DNA from 3 places in the Bradyrhizobium sp. USDA 4011 genome. Region 3 is predicted to be linked to each of the others. Evidence: predicted binding sites of a transcription regulator. Region 3 holds the regulator's gene; each other region holds the start of a gene.
The links. Region 3 encodes PhoB, which activates phosphate uptake and scavenging genes when phosphate is short. Its sites were predicted from a motif close to TGTCATNNANCTGTCAT; they were not measured.

Region 1: ACVW1C_RS03085 (DUF47 domain-containing protein) is a predicted target of PhoB. The motif match lies at 2,143-2,159, and genes of this name have one in related genera.
Region 2: pstS (phosphate ABC transporter substrate-binding protein PstS) is a predicted target of PhoB. The motif match lies at 5,124-5,140, and genes of this name have one in related genera.

The regions. Positions count from the first base shown of each region.
Region 1 covers NZ_JBSSGG010000001.1:604,091-611,355, reverse strand. Annotated here, with positions in the region: gene ACVW1C_RS03100 (ABC transporter substrate-binding protein) at 1-156, shown strand, start outside; gene ACVW1C_RS03095 (branched-chain amino acid ABC transporter permease) at 221-1,084, shown strand; gene ACVW1C_RS03090 (branched-chain amino acid ABC transporter permease) at 1,086-2,054, shown strand; gene ACVW1C_RS03085 (DUF47 domain-containing protein) at 2,199-2,843, shown strand; gene ACVW1C_RS03080 (anion permease) at 2,858-3,862, shown strand; gene sugE (quaternary ammonium compound efflux SMR transporter SugE) at 3,863-4,177, opposite strand; gene ACVW1C_RS03070 (peptide chain release factor 3) at 4,334-5,953, shown strand; gene ACVW1C_RS03065 (hypothetical protein) at 6,101-6,712, shown strand; gene ACVW1C_RS03060 (NnrU family protein) at 6,793-7,265, shown strand, end outside.
Region 2 covers NZ_JBSSGG010000001.1:4,633,019-4,640,283, forward strand. Annotated here, with positions in the region: gene ACVW1C_RS21740 (MarR family winged helix-turn-helix transcriptional regulator) at 1-17, shown strand, start outside; gene ACVW1C_RS21745 (helix-turn-helix domain-containing protein) at 27-974, shown strand; gene ACVW1C_RS21750 (AMP-binding enzyme) at 1,035-1,208, opposite strand; gene ACVW1C_RS21755 (spermidine synthase) at 1,380-3,644, shown strand; gene ACVW1C_RS21760 (hypothetical protein) at 3,786-4,046, opposite strand; gene ACVW1C_RS21765 (tripartite tricarboxylate transporter substrate-binding protein) at 4,211-5,026, shown strand; gene pstS (phosphate ABC transporter substrate-binding protein PstS) at 5,219-6,229, shown strand; gene ACVW1C_RS21775 (TetR/AcrR family transcriptional regulator) at 6,431-7,147, shown strand; gene ACVW1C_RS21780 (hypothetical protein) at 7,195-7,265, shown strand, end outside.
Region 3 covers NZ_JBSSGG010000001.1:4,979,155-4,986,419, reverse strand. Annotated here, with positions in the region: gene ACVW1C_RS23350 (acetylornithine transaminase) at 1-996, opposite strand, end outside; gene ACVW1C_RS23345 (GcrA family cell cycle regulator) at 1,493-2,005, shown strand; gene phoB (phosphate regulon transcriptional regulator PhoB) at 2,187-2,897, opposite strand; gene phoU (phosphate signaling complex protein PhoU) at 3,028-3,744, opposite strand; gene pstB (phosphate ABC transporter ATP-binding protein PstB) at 3,756-4,577, opposite strand; gene pstA (phosphate ABC transporter permease PstA) at 4,574-5,419, opposite strand; gene pstC (phosphate ABC transporter permease subunit PstC) at 5,424-6,413, opposite strand; gene pstS (phosphate ABC transporter substrate-binding protein PstS) at 6,643-7,265, opposite strand, start outside.

The DNA of each region.
Region 1 (7,265 bases), 4.4 Mb from region 3:
AACGGCCGCGTCACTCACGACGCCTATCTGTTCGAGGTGAAGAAGCCCTCGGAGTCCAAGGGTCCGTGGGACTTCTACAAGCTGGTCGGCACCGTGCCGGGCAACCAGGCCTTCACGCCGCTCGACAAGAGCACCTGTGCGCTTCTGAAGAAGTGACGATCATGCCCGCCGGCCATGGGCGTGGCCGGCGGGCTTCATCTATCCAGCGAAAGCTCATTCGATGCAGGCTCTCTACGCACAGCTTCTGGTGGGACTGATCAACGGCTCGTTCTACGCGCTGCTCAGTCTGGGGCTCGCCGTCATCTTCGGCATGCTCAACATCATCAATTTCGCGCATGGCGCACTCTACATGATGGGCGCCTTCGTGGCGTATTTCCTGCTCAATCTGGGCGGCATCAACTACTGGTGGGCGCTGCTCATCGCACCTGTCATCGTCGGCATCTTCGGCATGATCCTCGAGCGGACCATGCTGCAATGGCTCGCCGGCCTCGACCACCTCTACGGACTGCTGCTGACGTTCGGCATCGCGCTGATCGTGCAGGGCGTGTTCCAGAACTATTTCGGCTCCTCCGGCCTGCCTTACTCGATCCCGGATCAGCTCAAGGGCGGCGTCAATCTTGGCTTCATGTTCTTACCCGTCTATCGCGGCTGGGTCGTGATCTTCTCGCTGGTGGTGTGCCTTGCCACCTGGTTCCTGATCGAGAAGACGCAGCTCGGCGCCTACTTGCGCGCCGCCACCGAGAACCCGACGCTGGTGCGGGCCTTCGGCATCAACGTGCCGCGCATGATCACGCTGACCTACGGGCTCGGCGTCGGTCTCGCCGCGCTCGCCGGCGTGCTGTCGGCGCCGATCAACCAGGTCCGCCCGCTGATGGGCGCCGATCTCATCATCGTGGTGTTCGCGGTGGTCGTGATCGGCGGCATGGGCTCGATCATGGGCTCGATCATCACCGGCTTCGCGCTCGGCGTGATCGAGGGACTGACCAAGTATTTTTATCCCGAGGCCTCCAACACCGTGGTGTTTGTCCTGATGGTGGTGGTGTTGCTGGTGAAGCCAACGGGACTGACGGGACGGGCGGCCTGATATGTCAGCATTGACCGACGATACACTTCCGATGACGCCGCGCGCGATGCGCGACGAGATGATCGTGTTCGCCGTGATGGCGGTGCTGCTCGCAGTGGTGCCATTCACGGGGATCTATCCCTTCTTCGTGATGCAGGCGCTGTGCTTTGCGCTGCTCGCCTGCGCCTTCAACCTTTTGATCGGCTATGGCGGCCTGCTGTCGTTCGGCCACGCCATGTTCCTCGGCACCGCCGGCTACGTCTCGGCGCATGCGCTGAAGGTGTGGGGGTTGCCGCCGGAGCTCGGCATCGTGGCCGGCACCGCCGCGGCCGCCTTGCTCGGCCTCGTCACCGGCTTCATCTCGATCCGCCGCCAGGGCATCTATTTCTCGATGATCACGCTGGCGCTGTCGCAGCTGCTCTATTTCATCTATCTGCAGGCGCCGTTCACCCATGGTGAAGACGGCATCCAGGGCATCCCGCAGGGGCACCTGTTCGGGATCTTCGACCTGACGAAGCCGACGGTGCTCTACTACGTCGTGCTGGTCGGATTCCTCGCCGGCTTCCTGCTGATCTACCGCACCATCAACTCGCCGTTCGGCGAGGTGCTGAAGTCGATCCGCGAGAACGAGCCGCGCGCGATCTCGCTCGGCTACAAGACCGACCAGTACAAGATGCTGGCCTACATCCTGTCGGGCACGCTGGCGGGCTTTGCGGGCTCGCTGAAGGTGTTCGTGGCGCAGAACGCCTCGCTCACCGACGTGCACTGGTCGATGTCCGGCGAAATCGTGCTGATGACGCTGGTCGGCGGTCTCGGGACCATCTTCGGCCCGGTGGTCGGCGCATTCGTGATCATCGCCATGCAGCAATATCTCGCCGGTTTCGGCCAGTGGGTGACGGTGATCCAGGGCGTGATCTTCGTGGCCTGCGTGCTGCTGTTCCGGCGCGGCCTGGTCGGTGAACTGGCCCACCTGCTGCGGCGCTCGCTGTAGGGCAGGGCACGCGATTTGCTGCCGACTTAGCGGTGGACGACCGCCGGTTCGGGCGGTCGGTCCCGGTGTTTTCCCCGCCAGATGCTCTATGACAGTTCTGTGACAGTCGCTAAAAGGGCTGTCCTGGAATGATGGAATTGAGACATGCTGCGCTGGTTTCGCGCCTTTCTGCCCAAGGAAGAGCGATTTTTCGACCTGTTCGCCCGCCACGCCCAGACCTCCGTGCAGTGCGCGCTGGCGCTGCAGGACATGCTGAAGGGCGGCGAGGAGACCCCGGTCTTCTGCCAGCGCGTCAACCAGTTCGAGAACGACGCCGATAGCGTCACCCGTGAGGTCCTGACCGCCGTTCGCCGAACCTTCATCACCCCGTTCGACCGCGGCGACATCAAGAACCTGATCACCGCGATGGACGACGCGGTCGACCAGATGCAGGCGACCGCAAAGGCGGTGATGCTGTTCGAGGTGCGCGAGTTCGAGCCGCCGATGCGCGAGATGGGCGGCCTGATCGTCGAATGCGCCAATCTGGTCGGCCGCGCGCTGCCTCTGCTGCAGGCGATCGGCCACAACGTCTCGATGCTGACCCAGATCACCGAGGAGCTGACCAAGCTCGAGGGGCGGGTCGACGATCTCCAGGATATCGGGCTCAGGGAGCTGTTCCTGAAGCACCGCGACGCCAACGCGATGGACTTCATCGTCGGTGCGGAGATCTACGACCACCTCGAGAAGGTGGCCGACCGCTTCGACGACGTCGCCAACGAGATCAACTCGATCGTGATTGAACAGGTTTAGGGCAGGGACATCACGTGGACGCCACGCTGGGTCTTCCGGTCCTGACCATCCTGATTGCGGTCGCGCTGCTGTTCGATTTCCTGAACGGCCTGCACGATGCCGCGAACTCGATTGCGACCATCGTCTCGACGCGCGTGCTGCGGCCGCAATATGCGGTGTTCTGGGCGGCGTTCTTCAACTTTGTCGCCTTCGCGGTGTTCGGCCTGCACGTCGCCAACACGATCGGTACCGGGATCATCGATCCGTCGGTGGTGGACGCGACCGTGATCTTCGCCGCGCTGGTCGGCGCGATCGCCTGGAACGTGATCACCTGGGCGCTCGGCATTCCCTCGTCGAGCTCGCACGCGCTGATCGGCGGCCTGGTCGGCGCCGGCATGGCGAAGGCGGGCATTTCGGCGGCGGTGTGGAGCGGGCTCACCAAGACCTTGCTCGCGATCGTGCTGTCGCCGCTGGTCGGCTTCCTGCTGGCGCTGGTGCTGGTTGCGATCGTGTCCTGGCTCTCGGTGCGCTCGACGCCGTTCGCGGTCGATCGCGCCTTCCGCATCCTGCAATTCGCCTCGGCGTCGCTCTATTCGCTCGGCCATGGCGGCAACGACGCGCAGAAGACCATGGGCATCATCGCCGTGCTGCTCTACTCGCAGGGCCATCTCGGCGACAAGTTCGAGATTCCGTTCTGGGTCGTGCTGGCCTGCCAGAGCGCGATGGCGCTGGGTACCCTGATGGGCGGCTGGCGGATCGTGCGCACCATGGGGCTGCGGATCACCAAGCTGACGCCGATGCAGGGCTTCTGCGCCGAGACCGGCGGCGCCGTGACCTTGTTCATGGCGACCTATCTCGGGGTTCCGGTGTCGACCACGCATACCATCACCGGCGCCATCGTCGGCGTAGGCGCGGCGCGGCGGCTCTCAGCCGTGCGCTGGAACGTTGCAAGCTCGATCGTTTATGCCTGGGTGATCACGATCCCGGCGGCGGCAGCGATCGCGGCGCTGTCCTACTGGGCGGTGCAGGTTCTGAAGTGACTACCCCACGAGCTTCAGCCCGACGATGCCGGACACGATCAGCCCGATGCTGGCAAGTCGCATCGCGGTCGCGGGTTCGCCGAGGAGGATGATGCCGAGCGCCGCGGTGCCGACCGCGCCGATCCCGGTCCAGACCGCATAGGCGGTTCCAATCGGCAGCGTCTTCAGCGCGATGCCGAGCAGGATGACGCTGCCGGCCATCGCCGCGAGCGTCAGTACCGATGGCACCAACCGCGAAAAACCCTCGGTATACTTCAGCCCGATCGCCCAGCCGATCTCGAGCAGGCCTGCGGTGAACAGAATGGCCCAAGCCATAACGAACCCTCCGGATAGAGCAGGGTCGTCCCCGCGGATGGTATGGTGAGGAGAAGGTCGTCCTTCTCGTGCCTATATGTGGGTGGTGCGGCCATCCCGCATTGCGACAAAACGCCCTTGATTGCGCCCGTTTTCCCTGCCAAACGCTGCCCCGCCATGTCTGATACCGCTGTTTCAACCGAATCGCCGTCCCGCTCGCCGCTTTCCGAGGAAGTGGCGCGACGGCGCACCTTTGCGATCATCTCGCACCCGGACGCCGGCAAGACCACGCTGACGGAAAAGCTGCTGCTGTTCGGCGGCGCCATCAACCTCGCGGGCCAGGTCAAGGCCAAGGGCGAGCGCCGCAACACGCGCTCGGACTGGATGAAGATCGAGCGCGAGCGCGGCATCTCGGTCGTCACCTCTGTGATGACCTTCGAGTTCAACGACCTCGTGTTCAACCTGCTGGATACGCCGGGCCACGAGGACTTTTCGGAAGACACCTATCGCACGCTGACTGCGGTCGACTCCGCGGTGATGGTGATCGACGCCGCCAAAGGCATCGAGGCGCGCACGCGCAAACTGTTCGAGGTGTGCCGCCTGCGCGACATCCCGATCATCACCTTCATCAACAAGATGGACCGCGAGAGCCGCGACACGTTCGAGCTTCTCGACGAGATCGAGAAGACGCTGGCGCTCGACACCACGCCGATGACCTGGCCGGTCGGCCGCGGCCGCGACTTCCTCGGCACCTATGATGTCGTCAATGGCGGCGTGCGGTTGCTCGAGGGCGGCGGCGCCAAGACCGGCGCCACCGAGCAGATCGACATCGCCGATCTCGGCAAGCGCAACCCCAATCTCGACGTCGCCGAGGTCAGGGACGAGCTGGCGCTGGCCTCCGAAGCCTGCAAGCCGTTCGAGCTCGCGGCCTTCCGCGAGGGGCATCTGACGCCGGTCTATTTCGGCAGCGCGCTGCGCAATTTCGGTGTCGGCGACTTGCTGGAAGGCCTCGGCAAGTTCGCGCCGGCGCCGCGCGCGCAGGACTCCGATCTGCGCAAGGTCGAGGCGGCCGAGCCGCGCATGAGCGCGTTCGTGTTCAAGATCCAGGCCAACATGGATCCGAACCACCGCGACCGCATCGCGTTCGCCCGGCTGTGCTCCGGCAAGCTCAGTCGCGGCATGAAGGCCAAGCTGGTGCGCACCGGCAAGAACATGAGCCTGTCGAGCCCACAATTCTTCTTCGCCCAGGATCGCTCGGTGGCGGACGAAGCGTTTGCCGGTGACGTCGTCGGCATTCCGAACCACGGCACCTTGCGGATCGGCGACACCCTGACCGAGGGCGAGGATCTGACCTTCGTCGGCGTGCCGAGCTTCGCGCCGGAAATCGTCCGCCGCGTTCGGCTGACGGATGCGATGAAGGCGAAGAAGCTGAAGGAGGCGTTGCAGCAGATGTCGGAGGAGGGCGTCGTGCAGGTGTTCCGCCCGCGCGACGGCGCGCCGGCGCTGGTCGGCGTGGTCGGTCCGCTGCAGCTCGACGTGCTGAAGGCGCGGCTCGATGCGGAATATTCGCTGCCGGTCGAGTTCGAGATCTCCGAGTTCTCGCTGGCGCGCTGGATCTCGTCCGACGACCGCAAGAAGTTAGAGGCCTTCATCGCCGCCAACAATTCCGGCATCGCCGACGACGTCGACGGCGATCCCGTGTTCATGGCCAAGAACGAGTTCTATCTCGGCTACACCCGCGAGCGCGCCGAGGGCATCACCTTCTCCAACGTCAAGGACGTGAAGAAGAAGGCGTAGCGCCGCATACTCAGGGTCGTCCCCCGGCTCGACCGGGCGATGACGGCGGGGTGTGAGGCGAAAAGCGCGAGGACGTGAACCGGCCCCTGCTTGCTCCGGTCCGGCCGCGGTACCATGTTCCCCGGAGCGCAATCCGGGTCCGTCTGCATGCTCCGACGCGTCGCCATCTGTCTCGCTTTTGCCGTGCTGGCCGTCGTGCTCGCGAGCGCTGCCTCTGCGCAGCAGCGGCAGCAGACCAATCCGGCGCCGTTCGCACACACGCCTTGCAGTGTGCTCGACGAAGGGCCTTGCATCCCGTCCTATTGCAGCGTGCTCAACCATGGGCCGTGCTTTCCTGAGATGGATTATCCGTACGGTGAAAATCTCCAGCTCACGATCCTGACGGTGCCGCCCGAGGGGCAGGCCGAGAAGTACCGCAAGCCGGATCATGATCTCGATACCATCGGCGATCTGTTCGCCGCGCTGCGCTCCTGCTGGGCGCCGCCGCCGGCGGACGATGCGCGCGAGGGCATGCAGATGTCGGTGCGCTTCAGCTTCAAGCGGACCGGGGAGATGATCGGCACGCCGCGGCTGACGTTCGCGACGCGGGGCATCCCGGCGGATACCCGCACGACCTACCTCAACGCGATCAACGCTTCGCTCGGCGCCTGCCTGCCGCTGAAATTCACCGGCGGGCTCGGCGGCGCGCTGGCCGGCCGCCCGATCATGATCCGCTATGTCGACAATCGCGAGCTGGCCAAGCCGGCCGGCAATCCGTAGCCCGCCACCCGGCGTGACGCATTGCGTCCCGCCGGGCGAAGATGTTACGCGAAGACAGCAATCAACAGGGGAGGAACATCGTGGGACTGCTCGTCATGATCCTGGGTCTCGTGCTGTTCCTCGGCATCCATGTGCTGACCAGCCTGCGCGAGCTGCGCGCCGGCATCGTGAATGCGATGGGCGAGGGGGCCTACAAGGGCGTCTATTCGCTGGTGTCGTTCGCCGGCCTCGTGCTGATCATCTGGGGCTTCGGCCATTACCGCGCGACCGGCTGGATCGACGTCTGGACGCCGCCGACCGCGTTCAAGCACATTACGGTCGCGCTGATGCTGCCGGCCGTGATCCTGGTGGTGGCCGCCTATATTCGCGGCCGCATCTACACCACGCTGAAGCATCCGATGCTGGCGGGCGTGAAGCTGTGGGCGTTTGCGCATCTGCTCGCCAATGGCGATCTCGGCTCGATCATCCTGTTCGGCTCGTTTCTCGGCTGGGCGGTCTATGACCGCATCTCGCTGAAGCGCCGCGCGGATGCCGGCGGGCCGCCGATCCCGGT
Region 2 (7,265 bases), 350 kb from region 3:
ATCATCCGCTCTCGTAGGAGGTCACGATGCCCGTCCGCTGGCTCGATCCGTCGCCGGTGCTGCGTGTCGAGCGCTTCAGCAGCTTCGACGAATTCCGTCCCAACGATGTTATTGGCGGAATGAGAAGTACGCCGCTGGACTCGTCGCCCATCTCGGCTTCGCGGAGTATTCTGGCGCTTCCCGACTGCCTTCTCGTGCTGCAGCGATCTTTCGCCCGGCGAATGGAGGGAGATCTCGGAGCAAATCGCGGGGTTGGGGTCGTCATTCCTCTGGCCTTCCACGCAACGATGAACGGGACCGAGGTCGGCAATTCCACGATCGGCGTCATTCGCGGCCAGGCGCCTGTCGATGTCCTCGAACGGCATGCAAACACCTATCTCATGCTGCGCTTCCGCTCCGACATGAGCAATCGCGGGTGGGCCGACTTCGACAAGGGAATCGAGCTGTTCCGGCTGGCGCCGGTCAAGATGCTGGCGATACGATCGGCAATTCTGGACATGTTTTGCCTGGCTTCCAACTGCACGGATCTCGGGGAATTCGAGCTATTGAGCGGAAGGCTGCAGGAAACGCTTGTCGCCGGGCTCGACAGCGCCCTCGTCGAGGACAGTGTCAAGCGGGCGCCTCCGGGCTCGTTCGACCGGCATCGGAAGCTGGTTGAACGCTTGGATGAACTGGTGGCCACTTTGGGACAGGCCGACCTCTACAGCGCTAGTCTCGCGCAGACGCTCGGCGTTTCCGTTCGTACGCTCCAGACCGCCGTACAGCGCGTCTTTGGCGTTAGCCTGCATCAACATTTGCGGTCGAAACGCATGTGGTCGGTCCGCAAGCTCCTCGTCAAAGGAGGCCCGCTCGTTACCGTGACCGCGGCGGCGCGGGCCAACGGCTTCTGGCACATGAGCGACTTCGCGAGATGTTATGGCCGAGCATATGGCGAGATGCCGTCGGAAACCCTCTCACGGGTACGAGGGTTCTAGGTCGGCGGAGCCGGCGTCTGGCTGGCGCCGTCAGCCGGTCGGGGCAAGTTCACTGCAGCGTCAGTCCTTGAGCAACCGCCGCAACAGCTTGCCAGCCGGTGAGCGCGGCAACTCCGTAACGAAGCTGACGTCGCGCGGTACTTTGTAAGGCGCCATGTTCCGGCGCGCCCATGCCACGAGCTGGGCGGTGTCCAGTTCGGCACGCGGGACCGGGACGATGGAGGCCTTGACCACCCCGCCGGTAATGGCTCAATTGGTGGGTTCCCAGCAGGTCGACGATTGCTTTGTCATTCAACAAGATTGCCGGGCCTTTCTCTGCCACCGATAGACGCTCCCTGAACTCCGATTAACGCTTGCTTAGGCGCGCCTAATCTACCCTGAAGCACGGATTGCAGGGATCAACCAGTGTCACTTTTCGAGAACGCGCCGGAGCGCACGCTCCCAGAGGTATCGCGTTCTGCCGATGAAACGCGCCTGCTGCCGGTCCTCAGCGTGGCGACGCTGTTCGTATCCGCGCTACTGCTGTTCCTGATTCAGCCGATGTTCGCGAAAATGGTGCTGCCGAAGCTCGGTGGCGCGCCCTCGGTCTGGTCGGTGGCGATGGTGTTCTTCCAGGCCGTCCTGCTCGCCGGCTACGCCTATGCACATCTGCTCAGCCGGTTGTTCGGGCCGCAGCGCGCGGGGCTCGTCCACCTGCTCCTGCTCGCCGTCACGGCCATGACCTTGCCGATCGCGATCGCGCCCAATTGGGGGGCGCCACCCGCCGATGGAACCGCGCTCTGGCTGTTCGGGCTGTTCGCTGCGTCAATCGGCCTGCCGTTCTTCGCGTTGTCCGCGAGCGCCCCCTTGCTGCAGAGCTGGTTCGCCGGAAGCGGCCATCGCGATGCAAGCAATCCGTATGTGCTCTATGCCGCGTCGAATCTTGGCTCGTTCGCGGCCCTATTTGCCTATCCTGTCGTTATCGAGCCACTCCTGGCGCTGAATATGCAGGCGAGCATCTGGTCGGTCGGCTTTGCGGTCCTCGCGCTGCTCGTCACGGCGGTTGCCTTCATGCTCGGACGAGGCGATGGCGCCGCGAAGGCGACGCCGTCGCCAGAGACACCGGTCGTCAGCGCGGCCGACAGGCTGCAATGGATCGCGCTTGCGGCCATTCCGTCTGGGCTGGTCATCGCGGTGACCGCGTATCTGACGACTGACGTCGCGGCCGCGCCCTTTCTCTGGGTTATTCCGTTGGCGCTCTATCTGTTCACTTTCGTTGTCGTGTTCCGCGATCGGCCGTGGATCAGCCACGCGACCGTGGTGCGCCTCGTTCCGTTCGCCGTGGCCCCGCTTGCGATCAGTCTGGTCGGCGCCAAGGTGTTCTGGTTCACGACGATCGTGCTCCATCTCGTCGTGTTCGCGCTGTTGGCGCTGCTCTGTCATGGCGAGCTTTATGCCCGGCGCCCGCACCCGCAGCGGCTGACGGAGTTCTTCCTCTGCACCTCGCTCGGCGGCGTGCTGGGCGGCGCCTTCGCGGGGCTGCTGGCGCCGCAGATATTTTCCGGCAATTACGAATATCCGATCCTGATCGCACTCGCATTGCTGGCACTGCCCGGCATGTTCGCAGGCGGTGCGCGCCACGCGCTGATGAAGGCGTCGCCATGGCTGGCGGTGGCGATCGCGCTTGCCACGGTCTGGTACGTGACCCAACTGCAGCTTCCGGCCTCCTTCGAGCTGCCGTTCCGGGCCTTGCTGGTCCTGCTGGCGGCCGGCATGATATTTTTGCGCCAGCGGCCGGTGTCATTCGCCGGATTGGCGATCGCCGGCCTGATGCTGACGACGTTCTGGCGTCCCGGCATGGCCCCGATCGAGACCGCGCGCAGCTTCTTCGGGGTCCACACCGTGGTCGACCTCGCGGACGGCCGCGCGCGGCTGCTGTTCCACGGCAACACGATGCATGGCGCAGAGCGGTTGCGGAACGACGACGGCACGCCAGTCTCCGGCGCGCCTGAGCCTCAGAGCTACTACTACCCGGGCAGCCCGCTTGCCGAAGGGATCGCGGCGGCACGCAGCGTCAAGGGAAGCCTCGAGCGGGTTGCGGTGGTCGGTCTCGGTACTGGTTCGCTCGCCTGCTACCGTGGCGGCGAAGAGGACTGGACATTCTTCGAGATCGATCCCGAGGTGATCCGGATCGCGAGCAATCCTGCCTTCTTCACGTTCCTGTCGCGCTGCGCGCCGAAGGCCAGCCTCGTGCTCGGCGATGCGCGTCTCACACTGCAGGCCTCACCTGATCGCTACGACCTGATCGTGCTGGACGCCTTCTCGTCCGATAGCATTCCGGTCCACCTGCTGACGCGTGAAGCGATCGCCGGCTATGTGTCGAAGCTGGCGCCGCACGGGGTCATCCTCGTGCACATCTCCAACCGCCATCTCGATCTCGCGCCGATCATGGCGAATATCGCGCAGTCCCAGGGGTTGATCGCACTCTTCAAGGAAGGACATCCCGTCGGCGACGTCATGACCACGCTGAGGACGGCGTCTCGGGTGGTGATGCTTACGCGCATGCCTGACGATGTCGGCATGGCGGCCCGGCATTGGGCCGCCATGTCGCCGGATGCGGCCAGCGCACTCTGGACGGACGACTACTCGAATCTCCTTGGTCCCATGCTGCGGGCGAAGCTCGGCTCCTGACGCTGTCATGGCAAACAGCATCGGCGCCCCGCGATAGGGGCGCCGATATGTAGGCCAGGCCGCTCGGCGTGCCCGGTCACGGCGTGCCGATGCAAGCCGTTTGGTGCGTTGTGCCGCTGGAGGGAATGCCCCTTTGCGGCTCTATTTTATCTTCAAGGCCTCGACACCTTCGTCACGGACCGCCTGGAGGCTGCGCGGATTGAGGTCGAGCGCATGGAGGATCGTCGGCGCGATCTGGGTGGTGAAGGTCGTCTCCTCGACGACCCTCGCATGCTTGATGCGCGGCGAAGAGACCAGCAGCAGCACGTTGCGATCGTCGTTGGAGAAACCGCCATGCTCGGCGAGCTTGCTGCCGCCGGTGCAGATGACGCCATGATCGGTGATGGCGATGAAGTCCGGCACCCGGCTGTTGTGGAACGGATCCTCATAGAGCTTGGTCAGTTCGTCGCGGTCGAGCAGCTTCTGGATATGCAGATCGGCGGCGTGGGCCAGGATGTAAGCCTTGGCATCTGCGTAGTAGGGATGGCGTCGCCGGATTGGTCGCCTGCTGCAGTTCCGGCGAATATATGCGCAATACGCTCGGCCATCCTGTCATCATCGAGAATGTCACGGGCGCCTCCGGTACTGTCGCGGGCCTGCGCGCCTCGCGCGCGGCGCCGGACGGCACCACGATCACGATCGGACATTGGGGCACGCATTGCCTCAATGGCGCGATCTATCAGCTGCAATATGACGTGCGCGAATTCGCACCGATTGCACTGGTCGCGAGCGGACCGCAGCTCATCATCGGGCGGCCCGATCTGCCGGCGGCAAATCTGAAGGAGCTGATCGCCTGGCTCAAGACCAACGGCGACAAGGCGACCGCCGGCACCGCGGGCCCGGGTTCGGGCGCGCATGTCGCGGGCGTGTTCTTCCAGCAGCTGACGGCCACCCACTTCTCGTTCGTGCCGTATCGCGGCGCCGGCCCCGCGCTGAACGATCTGATGGCCGGGCATATCGACATCATGTTCGATCAGGCCTCCAACTCGCTGCCGCAGGTGAAGAGCGGCACCGTGAAGGCCTTTGCGGTGACCGCGTCGTCGCGGCTCGCATCGGCACCCGAGATTCCGACCGTCGACGAAGCCGGACTGCCGGGTCTCTACATCGCCTATTGGCACGGCATCTGGGCGCCGAAGGGCACACCGGCCGATATCGTGTCGACGCTGTCGAAGGCGGTGATGTCGGCGCTCGCCGAGCCCGTCGTTCGGCAACGCTTCGCAGAACTCGGGCAGGAGATCCCGTCACCGGAAAAGCAGACCCCCGCCGCGCTGCGCGACCATCAAGCCGCCGAGGTCGAGAAATGGTGGCCGATCGTCAAGTCGGCCAACATCACGGCGGAATAACTTCCAGCACAACGCTCCGTCAAACTCAGGGGAACCGCGACAGGCGGTATCCCGTGCGGTTCCGAACTTTTGACGTAGGCCGAAGGTTACGGGGCACTGTCATCCCATCGTCATGGGCCTCCGAAAAAACGTTGCGGCTGCTTACGAGAGCATCGAGCGCGCGAGACCTCTCGCGTTTCCACGGAGATCAACATGAAATTCGTCAAGACAATCGTGGCCGCCAGTCTGGTGGCTATGGCGACGCCGAGCTTCGCAGCCGACATCACCGGTGCCGGTTCGACATTTATCTTCCCTGTCCTCTCCAAATGGGCCGACGCCTACAAGAAGGATTCAGGCAGTGGCGTGAACTACCAGTCGATCGGTTCGGGTGCCGGCATCAAGCAGATCGAAGCCAACACCGTGACCTTCGGTGCCACCGACGCGCCGTTGAAGTCCGACCAGCTGCAGAAGGACGGTCTTGCGCAGTGGCCGATGATCATGGGTGCGATCGTTCCGGTGGTGAACCTCGACGGCGTGAAGGCCGGCGATCTGGTGCTCGACGGTCCGACCCTTGCCAACATCTTCCTCGGCAAGATCACCAAGTGGGATGACACCGCGATCAAGAAGCTCAATCCGAAGGCCAAGCTGCCGTCCGAGGCGATCTCGGTGGTTCATCGCGCCGACGGTTCGGGAACGACCTTCAACTTCACCGACTACCTGAGCAAGGTCAGCCCGGATTGGAAGAGCAAGATCGGTTCCGGCACTGCGGTCGAATGGCCGGTCGGCGTCGGCGCCAAGGGCAACGAAGGCGTCGCGGGCAATATCGCGCAGGCCAAGAACTCGATCGGCTATGTCGAGTATGCCTACGCCAAGCAGAACAAGCTGACCTACACCGCGTTGATCAACAAGGCGGGCAAGACCATTCAGCCGACCAACGAAGCGTTCCAGGCTGCGGCGTCGAACGCCGACTGGACCAACGCGCCCGGCTACTACCTGATCCTGACCGACCAGCCGGGCGACAAGTCCTGGCCGATCGTCGCTTCGACGTTCATCCTGTTGCACAAGGATGCGACCGACAAGGCAGCCTCGAAGGAAGCGCTCAAGTTCTTCAAGTTCGCCTTCGAGAAGGGCGCCAAGAGCGCGGAAGAGCTCGACTACATTCCGATGCCCGACAGCGTCGTGAAGCAGATCGAGAAGACCTGGACTGCTGAGGTCAAGAGCTGAGCTGCCCCTTTCGGACCCGCTCAATGGCATGAAGCCGGCGTCGATTGACGCCGGCTTTTTCTTTGCCGGTTGGCCGCCACGCTCACATTCGCGGCATTTCCTCTATCTATCTGAGTTTTTTTTGTCTTTTTTTGATTGTGCCCCGAACTTGAAATGCGGACTCACCAATTTATATGTTCATCTGAACATATTTGGTGTGCGATGATTGGAGCGATAACTGCCGCCGCGCTGCCGGCCTCCCGGCCCAAGGGACGCCGCAGCAAGGACATGCCCGACGGCCGCCAGGCGCTGCTGATCGCGGCGACCGAGGCCTTTGCGAGTCTCGGTTTCGACGGCGCCGACCTGCGCAGCGTCGCGGCGGCGGCGGGCGTCGCGCCGAATCTCGTGCGCGTCCACTTCGGCAACAAGGCCGCGCTGTGGGAGGCCTGTCTCGACCGCATCGTGGTGCTTGCGATACCCGTGATGGCCGAGGTGCATGCGATCGCCACCGACGCGAACCGCTCGCTGGGCGACCGGTTGCGCGATCTCATCATCCGCGTCGCCACGTTCTATGCCGCGCATCCGCAGGTGAGGGACTTTGTGGTTCGCCACGGCGCGGAGGCGCCGGAGCGCTCCGCAATGGTGACCGAAAAGCTGCTGCGTCCGGCGTATGAGAGCGCGCGCGAGCTCTTCGAGGCCGGCATCGCGGCGGGCATCATCCGCAGCAGCCATCCGGCGCTGTTCTTTGCGTTGCTCAACGCGGCGCTCAACCAGCCGCCGGCGTTTCCGATGCTGCTCGGCCGGTTTGCGCCCGAGATCGATCCCGAGACAGCGCGGACGCAGCTGCTCGATACGACGATCGCAACGCTTCTGCATCTTCCGCCGTCGCAAACCGACGCCGAATCCGCCGCCGGCAGCGGCCGCACGCCGCTGTCGTGACATCCAGTCTCGACCACCACTTCAACCTGCCAGTGAGAGAGTGATCCATGAGACTTCGCCTTGCCCTCGTGCTTCTCGGTGCGACCGTCGCGCCCGTTATGGCCCAGTCCGGTCCAAA
Region 3 (7,265 bases):
CAGGCCCTCGCCGCGCACCTCCGACAGCACGCCGGGATAGCGGTCGACCACGGAAGCGAGCTTCTGCTTGAGCAGCAGCGACATCTTCTGCACGTGCTCGAAGAAGCCGGGCTTGAGCATGACGTCGAGCACGGCATTGGCGGCGGCGACCGCGAGCGGATTGCCGCCGAAAGTCGAGCCGTGCGAGCCCGGCGCCATGCCGGCCGCAGCCTGCGCGGTCGCCAGCACCGCGCCGATCGGGAACCCACCGCCGAGCGCCTTCGCCAACGACATTACGTCCGGCGTGACGCCGGTGCGCTTGTAGGCGAACAGCTCGCCGGTGCGGCCCATGCCGGTCTGCACCTCGTCGAACGCGAGCAGCAGGCCATGCTCGTCGCACAGCGCGCGCAGCGCTTTGAAGAACGCCTGCGGCGCCGAGCGCACGCCGCCCTCGCCCTGCACCGGCTCGATCAGGATGCCGGCGGTGTGCGGGCCGATCGCCTTCTTCACCGCCTCGATGTCGCCGTGCGGCACCTGGTCGAAGCCGTCCATCGGCGGGCCGAAGCCCTCGAGATATTTCGCCGAGCCGGTCGCAGCCAGCGTGCCCAGCGTGCGGCCATGGAAGGCGCCTTCGAAGGTGATGATGCGGTATCGTTCGGGATGGCCCTTGGAGAAGTGATGATGGCGGACCAGCTTGATCACGCCCTCCATCGCTTCGGCGCCGGAATTGCAGAAGAACACGAAGTCGGCAAAGCTCTGCTCGCACAGCCGCGCGGCCAGCACCTCGCCGTCCGGGCTCTTGAACAGGTTCGACATGTGCCAGAGCTTGGTCGCCTGCTCCTGCAGCGCCTTGACCAGATGCGGGTGCGCATGTCCGAGCGCGTTCACCGCGACACCCGAGGTGAAATCGAGATAGCGGTCGCCGTTGGTTGCGATCAGCCAGGCGCCCTCGCCGCGCTCGAAGCCGAGATCGACCCGGGCGAAGACGGGGAGCAGATGCGACGAGGCGTTGGTCATGGCGTTCACTGCCGGTTTGAAGCCGTCAATTGCTGCGCGCCTTGACGCCAACGCAGCAACCGCCAGCTTCGGAAAACAAAACGGCCGCCTTTGCGGGCGGCACGTGCGGGTCATTCTATGCGGCGGCCGGTAAGTGTCAATCGCCAGGAGCTAGCCTTTGCTGGCCTTCCTGCAATGCGAAACTAGCGCAATCCGGAGCATTCCGGTGCGGTGGAAAAGCCTCACAGCAATGCTTAACTTTGTGGGAACATGTGGACGCACGGCCGCGGACTCTTGCGCCAGAGTCACGCCATATTGTAGCGTTTGGCCTGTCGGGTACGACATCTCGTGCGGCAGTACTGGACCCTCTAAGTAGCCTTCGTGTCTCGCGTAAACGTTCGGGCGCAACACCGTGCCCGGCGAGGGCTAAGGGATTCTGGCCGCAGGGATATTTGTCCAGATTGGCTCGCAGCGCCGCTCCGATGAGTGGCCGGCGCCATGCGAAAGGAAGAATGCGATGACTGTATTGACCTGGTCCGACGATCGCGTCGAGCAGCTGAAGAAGCTCTGGGAATCCGGCCTCTCAGCCAGCCAGATCGCGGCGGAACTTGGCAATGTGACGCGAAACGCCGTGATCGGCAAAGTACATCGGCTCGGCCTCTCCGGCCGTGCCAAGGCGCCCTCCACGGCTGCGCCGCGGCAGCGCAAGGCCCGTCCCGCCCAGCACATGATGCGGGTGGCGCGCCCGGTGTCGCGCGGCAACACCGCGCTGGCGCACGCCTTCGAGGTCGAGATGGAGCCCGATCCGATCTCCTTCGACAATGTGGTGCCGATGAGCCAGCGGCTGTCGCTGCTCGAGCTCAACGAGGCCACCTGCCACTGGCCGGTCGGCGATCCCTCGAGCCCGGAATTCTTCTTCTGCGGCGGCAAGGCGCTCGCCGGCCTGCCCTATTGCGCGCATCACTCGCGCGTCGCCTACCAGCCCGCCGCCGATCGCCGCCGGCCATCGGCGAAGCCACAGATCAAGTAGCACTCGGGAAACTTGCCTGGACTGCAAAAGCAAATCCCCGCGAAAGCGGGGATTTTTTTGTGGTTGCCGTCATTGCGAGGAGCGAAGCGACGAAGCAATCCATCGTTCCGCATTTGCGGTAGGATGGATTGCTTCGCTACGCTCGCAATGACGGGACCGTTGTTGCGATTGGCGGCCAGCCTTACGGCTGCGGCTCGGCTTTGGCGAAGCGGTCGTCGAGCGCATAACCGGCGCCGCGCACGGTGCGGATCGGATCCTGCTCGCGGCCCGGATTGAGCAGCTTGCGCAGGCGGCCGATATGCACGTCGACGGTACGCTCATCGATATAGATGTCGCGGCCCCAGACGCTGTCGAGCAGCTGCTCGCGGCTGAACACGCGGCCGGGATGCTCGAGGAAGAATTCGAGCAGCCGATACTCGGTCGGACCGAGATCGATCGGACGTCCCGAGCGCGCCACGCGGCGCTTCTCGCGGTCGAGCTCGATATCGCCATAGGTGAGCACGGTCGCCAGCCGCTCCGGGCTAGCCCGCCGCAGCAGGCCCTTCACTCGCGCCAGGAGCTCCGGCACCGAGAACGGCTTGACGATGTAATCGTCGGCGCCGGTGGCAAGCCCGCGCACGCGCTCGCTCTCCTCGCCGCGCGCGGTGAGCATGATGATCGGAAGCTGCTTGGTCTCGGGACGCGCCCGCAGGCGGCGGCACAGCTCGATGCCGGACAGGCCCGGCAGCATCCAGTCCAGTACCACGAGGTCGGGAACGCGCTCCTTCAGGCGGGTGTCGGCATCGTCGCCGCGCCCGACCGTTTCGACATCGTAGCCTTCCGCATCGAGGTTGTAGCGCAACAGTGTCGTCAGCGCTTCCTCGTCTTCGACTACCAGAATGCGTGCGCTCATCGGTTTAAGTTCTCTCTCTGTGGTGATCCGTTGCCCAGACGCAAACCGAAACGCTTACTTTCCTGGGCATAATCCCCGCGGAAACGACTTGTCGTGAAGACAATCCGGCTCCGCGCCCGCGGATCATGTCCTAGGTACCCGGCACAGTGGTGGCAAAATTGGTCATGTCGCCCTTCGGGCGCTTGTCGGTGATCTGCTGGCCCTCGATCATGTAGAACACGGTCTCGGCGATATTGGTGGCGTGATCGCCGATCCGCTCGATGTTCTTGGCGCAGAACATCAGATGGATGCAGAACGAGATGTTGCGCGGATCCTCCATCATGTAGGTCAGCAGCTCGCGGAAAAGCGAGGTGCAGATCGCATCGACCTCCTCGTCGCCCTTCCAGACGTTCATCGCCGCCGGCAGGTCGTGCGCGGCATAGGCGTCGAGCACCGACTTGACCTGCGACAGCACGAGGTCGGTCATGTGCTCCAGGCCGCGGATCAGCTTCAGCGGCTGGAAATCGCTTTCCAGCGCCGCGACGCGCTTGCCCATGTTCTTGGCGAGGTCGCCGATCCGCTCGAGGTCGGTGGCCACGCGCATCGCGCTGACGATTTCACGCAGGTCGATCGCCATCGGCTGGCGGCGGGCGATCGTCAGCACTGCGCGCTCTTCGATGACGCGCTGCAGATTGTCGATCTCGATGTCGGCGGCGACCACGCGCTTGCCGAGAGCGACGTCGCGACGGATCAGCGCGTCGACCGACTCGGTGATCATCCGTTCGACGAGGCCGCCCATCTCGGCGACCAGGCGGGTCAACTCCTGCAGGTCGCTGTCGAATGCCTTGGCGGTATGTTCAGAAGCCATCTTGTATCTCCTCAGCCGAACCGGCCGGTGATGTAATCCTGAGTCCGTCGATCGCTCGGCGAGGTGAAGATCTTGTTGGTGTCGTCGAACTCGATCAGCTCACCGAGATACATGAAGGCGGTCTTGTCGGAGACGCGCGCCGCCTGCTGCATGTTGTGGGTGACGATCGCGATCGTGTAGTCCTCGGAGAGCTCCTGGATCAGCTCCTCGACCTTGGCGGTCGAGATCGGATCGAGCGCGGAGCACGGCTCGTCGAACAGGATCACCTCGGGCCGCACCGCCACGGTGCGCGCGATGCACAGGCGCTGCTGCTGGCCGCCGGAAAGCGACAGGCCGGAGGCGTTCAGCTTGTCCTTGACCTCGTTCCACAGCGCGCCGCCGCGCAGCGCCTTCTCGACCCGGTCGTCCATCTCGGACTTCGAGATCTTCTCGTAAAGGCGGATGCCGAAGGCGATGTTCTCGTAGATCGTCATCGGGAACGGCGTCGGCTTCTGGAACACCATGCCGACCCGCGCACGCAGCAGATTGAGGTCGAGCTTGGGATCGAGAATGTTGGTCTGGTCCAGCATCAGCTGACCGACCGCGCGCTGGCCCGGATAGAGATCGTACATCCGGTTGAATATCCGCAGCAGGGTCGACTTGCCGCAGCCGGACGGACCGATGAACGCGGTGACGCGGTTGGTACCCAGCGTCAGGTTGATGTTCTTCAGCGCGTGGTGCTCGCCGTAATAGAAATTGAGGTTGCGCACCGTGACTTTCGGCGGCGCTTCCGGCAGCGGCGTATGCGGTGCAACGTGGCTCGGGTTACTGGTTGAAACGGAGAGCTCGGTCATTTTGCGGCCCTTTCGGCACCAAGGATACGCGCGCCGATATTCAGCGCGAGCACGGTGAATGTGATCAGCAGTGCGCCGCTCCACGCCAGCTCTTTCCAGTAGGCGTAGGGGCTCTGCACGAAATTGTTGATGGTCACCGGCAGGTTGGCCATCGTCTTGGTCAAGTCCCAGCTGAAAAACTGGTTAGACAGCGCGGTGAACAGCAGCGGCGCGGTCTCGCCGGCGACACGGGCGGTCGCCAGCAGCACGCCGGTGATCAAGCCGCTACGCGCAGCACGATAAGCGATCCGCTTGATCACCAGCGAGCGCGGCAGGCCGAGCGCGGAGGCCGCCTCGCGCAGCGGATTGGGCACCAGCAGCAGCATGTCCTCGGTGGTGCGCAGCACGACCGGGATCACGATCACGGCGAGCGCTAGACTGCCTGCGATCGCCGAGAAGCCACGCATCGGCACCACCACAGCACCGTAGATGAACAGGCCGATGATGATCGAGGGCGCGCTGAGCAGGATGTCGTTGATGAAGCGGATCACCGAGGTGAGCTTGTCGTGCCTGCCGTATTCGGCGAGGTAGGTGCCGGCGAACAGGCCGAGCGGCGCCCCGATGCCGACGCCGATCACCGTCATGATGACCGAGCCGACGATGGCATTGAGCAGGCCGCCTTCGGTCGAGCCCGGCGGCGGCGTGTTCTGGGTGAACAGCTGCACGCTGAGGCCGGCAACGCCGTTGTAGACCAGCGTGATCAGGATCAGCGCCAGCCAGGTGACGCCGAACAGCGCCGCGCCGACACAGAGTGCGCGAATGACGATGTCGCTGCGGCGACGGGATTTGTAGATCGGGTTCATGACGCTAGTTCCCCGCTTTCGTTTCAAGCCGCATCAGCATCAGCCGGGCGCCGGCGAGCACGAAGAAGGTCAGCACGAACAGCAGGAGGCCGAGCAGGATCAGGCCGGACTGGTGCAGACCGTCGCTCTCGGCGAATTCGGAGGCGATCGCCGCCGAGATCGTGGTGCCCGGCGCGAAGATCGACGACGAGATGCGGAACGAGTTGCCGATGATGAAGGTCACCGCCATCGTCTCGCCGAGCGCGCGGCCGAGCGCCAGCATGATGCCGCCAATCACGCCGACCCGGGTGTAGGGGATCACGACGCTGCGGACGACTTCCCAGGTGGTGCAGCCCATGCCGTAGGCGGCCTCTTTCAGTACCGGCGGCACGGTCTTGAACACGTCGACCGAGATCGCGGTGATGAAGGGCAGCACCATGATGGCGAGGATCAGCGCGGCGTTGAACAGGCTGAGATAGGACGGCGGACCTGCGAACACCGCACCCAGCACCGGGACGCCCTCGAAGATCCGGATCATGAAGGGCTGGAACGTGTTGGCCAGGAACGGGCCGAGCACGAAGAAGCCCCACATGCCGTAGATGATCGAGGGAATGCCGGCGAGCAGCTCGATGGCGATGCCGATCGGGCGGCGCAGCATTTGCGGGCACAGCTCGGTGAGGAAGATGGCGATGCCGATGCCGACCGGAATGGCGATCGTCATCGCGATGACCGAGGTGATCAGGGTGCCGTAGATCGGGCCAAGCGCGCCGAGCACCGGCGGATCGGCAGAGGGCGCCCAGCGCTGCGTCCAGAGGAAGGCGAGGCCGTATTCCTTCATCGCCGGCCAGGCGCCGGCGACCAGCGACAGGATGATGCCGCCGAGGATCAACAGGACCGAGATCGCCGAGATACGGGTGATCCAATAGAAGGTGAGATCACCGAGCTTGAAGGCGCTGAGGGCCTTGGCGCGATCGTAAGGTCCGGCGGCTTCCATCACATCGCTCTGAACAGCCATGTCTGCCACGCCAATCCCCTCATTACCATGTGAAAGCTACGCAAACCGCTACGCCCCGAAGCGATCTTCACTGACGCATTTGGCCGGGCGTCGTTCCGGTTGCGCCTCGCAGGGCGCGAACCCGGACCCCGCCCCGCGCTTCTTGCCGCGGTGATGGAGCCCGGGTCTTAATCGCTCGACCTGTGCCGCCCTTGGGAGGCGGCACAGGTGTTGTTTCAAAGCGTCGGACTTAGCTCTTGATGTCCGAGGACCAGGTCTTCTCGATCTGCTGGATGACATTGGCCGGCATCGGGATATAGTCGAGTTCTTCGGCCATCTTGGCGCCGTTCTTGAACGCCCAGCGGAAGAACTTGATGGCTTCCTGGGAGGCCGCCTTATCCGTCGCTTCCTTGTGCATCAGGATAAAGGTCGACGCGGTGATCGGCCAGGACTTGTCGCCGGGCTGGTCGGTCAGGATCACGTAATAGCCGGGCGCATGAGCCCAGTCAGCGTTGGAAGCGGCCGCCTGGAACGCTTCGACCGTCGGCTGCACCGTCTTGCCAGCCTTGTTGACCATGCCGGTGTAAGTCAGCTTGTTCTGCTTGGCGTAGGCATACTCGACATATCCGATCGAGTTTTTGGTCTGGCCGATGTTGCCGGAGACGCCCTCGTTGCCCTTGGCGCCGACGCCGGTCGGCCATTCCACCGCGGTGCCTTCGCCGACCTTGCTCTTCCAGTCAGGGCTCACCTTGGAGAGATAATTCGTGAAGTTGAATGTGGTGCCGGACCCATCCGAGCGGCGAACCACCGTGATCGCGTCCGAGGGAAGCTTCACATTCGGATTGAGCTTCTTGATCGCCGGATCGTCCCACT